DNA from 2 places in the Thalassotalea castellviae genome. Region 1 is predicted to be linked to the other one. Evidence: predicted binding sites of a transcription regulator. Region 1 holds the regulator's gene; the other holds the start of a gene.
What was found. Region 1 encodes FliA, which starts transcription of late flagellar genes. Its sites were predicted from a motif close to CTAAAGNTNNNNNNNNNNNNGCCGATA; they were not measured.
Positions count from the first base shown of each region.

Region 1 (3,425 bases):
ACGGACGTATTATTGGTTGCCAAGTAAAGCTAGCTAAAGATGCAAAAGCGTTAGATACTCTATTAGAGCAATATGCTGATAAAAAACTAGTTTTAATTGATACTGCAGGAATGGGGCAACGAGATATGCGTCTTTCTGAACATTTAACCGCATTAATGGCAAATTCTCGTGTTAGAATTCGTAATTATTTAGTGCTGGCTGCGAATACGCAACAGCGTGTAATGCAAGAAAATGTGGAACGATTTAAAAAAGTACCATTAGCGGGTGCTATTTATACTAAACTTGATGAAAGTCTAAGTATTGGCGAAATCATTGCAACTTCTATTCAAAATGGATTAGCAATAGGTTATCTTACTGATGGACAAAGAGTTCCTGAAGATATTAAAGTTGCAAATGCTGAAAAGTTAGTTACGCTTGCAGATAGATTAGCAACAAAAGTAAATTGCCAAAATTCATGGCGGCCAATGCCAACAAGTCATGCAGTGAGTATGTAAACAATATCGACGCAGATATTGAGCAAAATAGAGAAAAAATTAATGATAGATCAGGCGAGTGGCTTACGAAAAATGCAAGAAAATCATCAAATAAAAGTCATAGCAGTTTCTGGTGGTAAAGGTGGGGTAGGCAAAACCAATGTTTCATTAAATACGTCAATTGCCATGGCGCAATTGGGGAAAAGGGTTTTAGTCTTAGATGCTGATTTAGGCCTCGCCAATGTCGATGTAATGCTAGGTTTAAGAGTTCAACGTAATCTCTCACATGTATTATCAGGTGAATGTGAGCTTGATGATATTATTTTAAAAGGCCCTGCTGGAATCAATATTATTCCTGCTACCTCGGGCACTCAATCTATGGTGGATTTAACCCCGTCAGAACACGCTGGTTTAATTCGTGCTTTTAGTGATATGCGAACGCAATTTGACGTGTTAGTTGTTGATACCGCAGCAGGTATATCAGATATGGTGCTAAGTTTTACTCGTGCCGCACAAGATGTATTATTGGTGGTGTGTGATGAACCAACGTCAATCACTGACTGTTACGCATTAATGAAACTACTTAGTCGTGATCACGATGTCTTTAAATTTAAAGTTGTGGCAAATATGGTGAGAAGTCCAAAAGAAGGCCAACAACTTTTTGCTAAACTTTCCAAGGTATCTGACCGATTTTTAGATGTCGCTTTGGATTTAGTTGGCGTAATCCCTTTCGATGAAAATATTAGAAAATCAGTAAGAAAGCAGCAAGCAATTGTTGAGGCGTTTCCAGACTCACCTGCCGCTAAAGCCTTTAAAGCATTAGCGAGTAAAATTACTAAATGGCCAATTCCCCATCATCCATCTGGCCATCTTGAATTTTTCATTGAGCAGTTATTAGAAAACTAGTCAAAAGAGTAGACTACTTTGGTAAAAGCTAATACTTATAATGTTCACATTGATAAAAGCGCATTGCTTGAACAGCATACCGTTTTAGTCAAACGTATTGCCTATCACTTATTGGCAAGACTCCCCTCTAGTGTCATCGTTGATGACCTTATTCAGTCAGGCATGATTGGCTTACTTGAAGCGGCAAATAATTTCGATTCTAGCAAAGGCGCAAGCTTTGAAACTTTCGCTGGTATACGGATCCGCGGTGCCATGTTAGATGAAATACGCCGCGGTGACTGGACTCCTCGTTCGGTTCATAAAAATAGCCGAATGGTGAGTGAAGCGATAAAAGCATTAGAAGCACAACTTGGTCGTGATGTAACAGATATTGAAGTTGCTGAAAAACTTGATATTTCGCTCAATGAGTACCATCATATTCTTAGTGAGGTAAGTTCGGGTAAAATAATAGGAATTGATGACCTCGGCGTGAGTGAAGATGTCATTCAATCATTTGAAGATAAAAACAATCATGACCCCTATGAGGACATAGAACAAATTATCTTTAAAAAAGCGCTTTCTGAATGCATTACTACTTTACCCGAGAGAGAAGCTTTAGTACTGTCACTATACTATGATGAAGAATTGAATTTACGCGAAATTGGCCAAGTTCTCGATGTGAGTGAATCAAGAGTTAGTCAAATTCATAGTCAAGCATTACATAGATTAAAAGCTCGTATGCAATCTTGGCAAAGTTAAGTACAATATATACCAGTAGTTTTTTAGATTTAAAAATTTTGAATGATCTCCCTGGAGGGTGCCTTGGATAAAAATATGAAAGTGCTTGTTGTTGATGATTTTTCAACAATGAGACGTATAGTTAAAAATTTATTGCGTGATTTAGGGTTCACTAACATTCAAGAAGCTGATGATGGTAGTACTGCATTACCTATGCTTAAAGAAGGTGAATTTGATTTTGTAGTAACTGATTGGAACATGCCTGGAATGCAAGGTATAGACCTTCTCAAAGCGATTCGCGCTGATGAAAAGTTACTTCATATACCTGTATTGATGGTAACCGCTGAAGCGAAAAAAGAGCAGATTGTTATGGCAGCCCAAGCGGGTGTTAATGGCTATATTGTTAAACCATTTACCGCAGCAACGTTAAAAACTAAGCTTGATAAAATTTTTGAACGCTTAGGATAATTGGCACTCTCTGTCAGGTAAGGATGTTGCATGAGTAAAGATAATGGTGTGCATGTTTCTTTGGAACAAGCGAAAATGCTTGTTGAATACATAGAAACAGGGCAGCAAGATAAAGCGGACGACTTAATCGCTGAAATTCAGAATCCTATCAACACTGAATTATTTGCTGAAATAGGCAAGTTAACGCGACAACTTCATGATTCTCTTATGAATTTTCAAGTTGATTCTCGCTTGAACGATCTTGCTAATGCTGATATTCCAGATGCTAAAGAGCGACTAAATTACGTTATTACTCGCACAGAAGAAGCGGCTAATAAAACGATGGATGCCGTAGAATCAATCTTTCCGGTCGTTGATAATATTCAAGCGCAAGTTAAAGCAGTGAACCCGCTCTGGGATAAATTAATGAACAATGATTTATCGGTGACCGAGTTTAAAGTGCTATGTAAAGACATAGATGCGTTATTGAAAACGACAGACCGCGATACTGCACATATGCATGCATTGATGACCGATGTATTAATGGCGCAAGATTTCCAAGATCTTACCGGACAAGTGATTCGTAAGGTTATCGACTTAGTAAGAGAAGTTGAAGATAGTTTAATTAATATGTTAACAGCCTTTGGTATTTCTTCTGGTGAGGCTGATGAATCAGCTAAACCTAAAGTAGGTGAGAACCTAGTTGAAGGTCCAATTGTTAATGCAAAAGAAAGAGATGACGTGGTCGCTGACCAAGATGACGTTGATGATCTTTTATCTAGTTTAGGTTTTTAATAGGAGTTGCTGGATGTCTTATGAAGCGGATGAAGAAATTCTTCAGGATTTTTTAATCGAAGCTGGTGAAATACTTGAAAGTTTATC
Region 1 covers NZ_JAVRIF010000002.1:160,596-164,020, reverse strand. Annotated here, with positions in the region: gene flhF (flagellar biosynthesis GTPase FlhF) at 1-494, shown strand, start outside; gene RM573_RS04440 (MinD/ParA family protein) at 537-1,379, shown strand; gene RM573_RS04435 (RNA polymerase sigma factor FliA) at 1,398-2,117, shown strand; gene cheY (chemotaxis response regulator CheY) at 2,181-2,564, shown strand; gene RM573_RS04425 (protein phosphatase CheZ) at 2,595-3,338, shown strand; gene RM573_RS04420 (chemotaxis protein CheA) at 3,352-3,425, shown strand, end outside.

Region 2 (3,425 bases), 220 kb from region 1:
AGTACTTGAGTGACCGACACTTAAAACGTCGTATTCACTTTCTTCGCGCCAAGGAAAAGGATGTAAGCCATCTTTTTGTCTTATGCTATGCAGTTGGTCTCGACGTCCCGTAAGAATTTTATGAGGATAAGCTTGGTGGCCAACATCCCAAATGACATGATCAAATGGCGTGTTATACACATAATGTAAAGCAACGGTTAGTTCTATAGTGCCTAGCCCTGAAGCAAAATGACCACTACTATTACTAACGGAATTTAATAAATAACGACGCAATTCTTCACTTGCTTGCGGTAAGCTGGCTTGATCTAATTGACGTAAATCAGCCGGATAATTGATTTTCGAGAGTAAAGGGTAGTCGTTCAGGTTTATAGTCATAGTTATTATTTTCAGCAACTGTACTTGTACTTGGCAGCAACTTAGCTAGTTCTGCTAATGATAAAAGTCGCAAATTCCGATAGATTCTGTGTATTGTAAGGCAAATGATGTAAAGCTTGTAGTGCTTGTTGATATAAGTTGTCAGCTTTTTGCTGTGCACCCTGTAAACCAAGCAGTGCAGGGTAGGTACTTTTATTCGCTTCTATATCAGAACCTGCGGGTTTACCGAGTACTTCTTCGCTAGAAGTAATATCGATGATATCGTCACGCACTTGATAAGCTAACCCGATTAATTTAGCAAACGTTGAGAGTTGTTCTTTTTCTTGTTCGGTTATCTGGTGAGAACATTCCGCTGCCATTAACACTGATGCTTCAAGCAAAGCACCGGTTTTTAGCGTGTGTAGTTTTTCTAATTCATCTAAAGAAATAGTTTTGTTAGTTGCCGAAAGGTCAAGCGCTTGACCACCACACATACCTTGATAGCCACTAGCTTTTACTAACTGTTGGATCAGATGGATACGCTTGCTTGCAATCGCTGAGGAGAATGGGTGATTCGCTAAAATATCAAATGCTAAAGTTTGTAAACTATCGCCAGCTAAAATAGCCGTCGCTTCATCAAAAGCAATATGACATGTTGGCTTACCTCGCCTGAGATCATCGTCATCCATCGCAGGAAGATCATCATGTAATAAAGAATAAGCATGAATGCATTCTAATGCGCCAGCTATACCATCAAGGTCATTTTCACTGACGGATAAAGATTCGCCGGTAATATAAGCAAGGTATGGACGCATCCGTTTTCCGCCAATTAATAAACCATAACGCATCGCTTCAAGCAGTTTTGGATCATTAATAGGTAAACTGTCTAGTTTTTTTAGTAAAAACTGGTTCGTTCTTTCTTGAAAATATTCAAGCTGCGCTAGCTTAGTCACTACTGAGAGCTCTCATCATAATTAAAGTCTTCGAGTTTGCTTACGCCTTTATTGTCCATTAAAATTTGGACTTTTTGCTCAGCCTCTTTTAGTTTGGTTTGACTGACTTGGCTTAAACTAAGTCCTCGTTCAAATAAGGTCATCGAGTCTTCTAAACTTAACTCACCTTTTTCGAGGCTTTGGACAATATCTTCAAGCTCATTTAAAGAATCTTCGAAGCTTAAATTTTCAATTTTTTTACGTGCCATTAGGAAAAATATATCACTATTTTTATAGGTAACGCGCAAGTTACCTTAGCTCGTCTAATTGGTCAATGGCGCTTATTTTTATTCGATAAAAAAAATAATCTTCAATTAGGGTTAAGTTATTGACAATATGGACGATAATAACTGTATAACAAAGAAAAATACCAACTTCACTTTTCAACTTAATTACGTCGTTTATGTTTAGCTGAATTTAGTATTTGTATTCGCGTATCCTAAAACCTTGAGGTATTATCAATTTAAAGGTGTAGGATTTAGTAACATATTTTGGAGGCTTATGTGGATTTAGCTACGCTACTGGGAATATTAGGTGCCATTGGTTTTATTGTCATGGCAATGATTTTAGGTGGCGATATCAGCATGTTTGTGGATACTCAATCGGTTCTGATTGTATTCTGTGGTTCCTTATTTGTTGTTTTGTCTAACTATAATCTCGGACAGTTTTTCGGTATTGGTAAAATCATGGGCAAAGCGTTCATGTTTAAAATTGAACAACCTGATGAATTAATTGAGAAATCTGTTGAAATGGCGGATGCTGCTCGTAAAGGGGGGTTTTTAGCTCTTGAAGAAGCTGAAATCACCAATGCTTTTATGCAAAAAGGGGTTGATATGCTTGTTGATGGTCATGATGCCGATGTGGTGCGTGGCACATTACAAAAAGATATTAATCTCACTACCGAACGCCATGAAACGGGTATTGGTATGATGATGGCCTTAGCGGATGTAGCACCTGCTATGGGCATGATAGGTACCCTGATAGGTTTAGTTGCCATGTTATCAAACATGGATGATCCAAAAGCGATTGGTCCGGCAATGGCAGTTGCACTTTTAACAACTTTATATGGTGCATTTTTAGCGAACGTGATTGCCATTCCTATTGCGAATAAATTAAAAATTCGTTTAAGCGAAGAAAAGCTTAACCAAGAACTTATTTTGGATGCGGTGTTAGGTATTCAAGATGGTCAAAACCCAAGAGTCATTGAAGGTTTACTGAAGAATTATCTTGCTGAAGGTAAACGTAAAATTGACACTACCGAAGAGTAATTGAGGGATTTATGGCTGATCAAGAATGTAAATGTCCACCACCGGGGTTGCCAGCGTGGATGGGTACTTTTGCTGATTTGATGTCGTTACTGATGTGCTTTTTTGTACTGCTTTTATCTTTTTCAGAAATGGATGTTTTAAAGTTTAAGCAGATTGCCGGTTCAATGAAGTTTGCTTTTGGTGTGCAAAACAAAATTGAAGTCAAAGATATTCCTAAAGGCACTAGCATTATCGCGCAAGAATTTAGACCAGGTAAACCTGAGCCAACGCCTATAGAAGTAATTCAACAGCAAACCGTTGAAATGACGCAACAAATGTTAGAATTTCAAGCGGGAGATGAAACATCTGCCGGTGGTCGTCAAGAGCAACGAGGTACAGAACGCGGTGGTCAATCGCAAAGTACCGCTGATGAAATGTCAGCTCAAGCAATGCAAAAAGCAAAAGATGAGCTGGAACAAGCTTCGGAAGAACAAGTTAACGACTTAGCGAAAAAAATTGCACAACAATTAGAACAACAGATTCAAGATGGCGCGATAGAGCTGGAATCCTTAGGTCAACAGGTGATCATTCGTATTCGTGAAAATGGTGCCTTTCCATCTGGCTCAGCATTTTTACAGCCTAAGTTTAAGCCTATTGTGAGAGAAATAGGCGAGTTATTAAAAACAGTGCCTGGTGAAATCATGGTCTCAGGTCATACTGATAATCAAGGGATTAGCTCTGAGTTATTTACCTCTAACTGGGATCTATCGAGCAAACGTGCTGTAGCAATTGCTCATGAGTTAGTGAAAGTGCCGGGATTTGATGATTCGCG
Region 2 covers NZ_JAVRIF010000002.1:383,616-387,040, reverse strand. Annotated here, with positions in the region: gene dxs (1-deoxy-D-xylulose-5-phosphate synthase) at 1-375, opposite strand, end outside; gene ispA ((2E,6E)-farnesyl diphosphate synthase) at 417-1,307, opposite strand; gene RM573_RS05435 (exodeoxyribonuclease VII small subunit) at 1,307-1,555, opposite strand; gene pomA (flagellar motor protein PomA) at 1,850-2,614, shown strand; gene RM573_RS05425 (flagellar motor protein MotB) at 2,626-3,425, shown strand, end outside.
Region 2: a site for FliA is predicted at 1,666-1,692, ahead of pomA (flagellar motor protein PomA). Genes of this name have one in related genera too.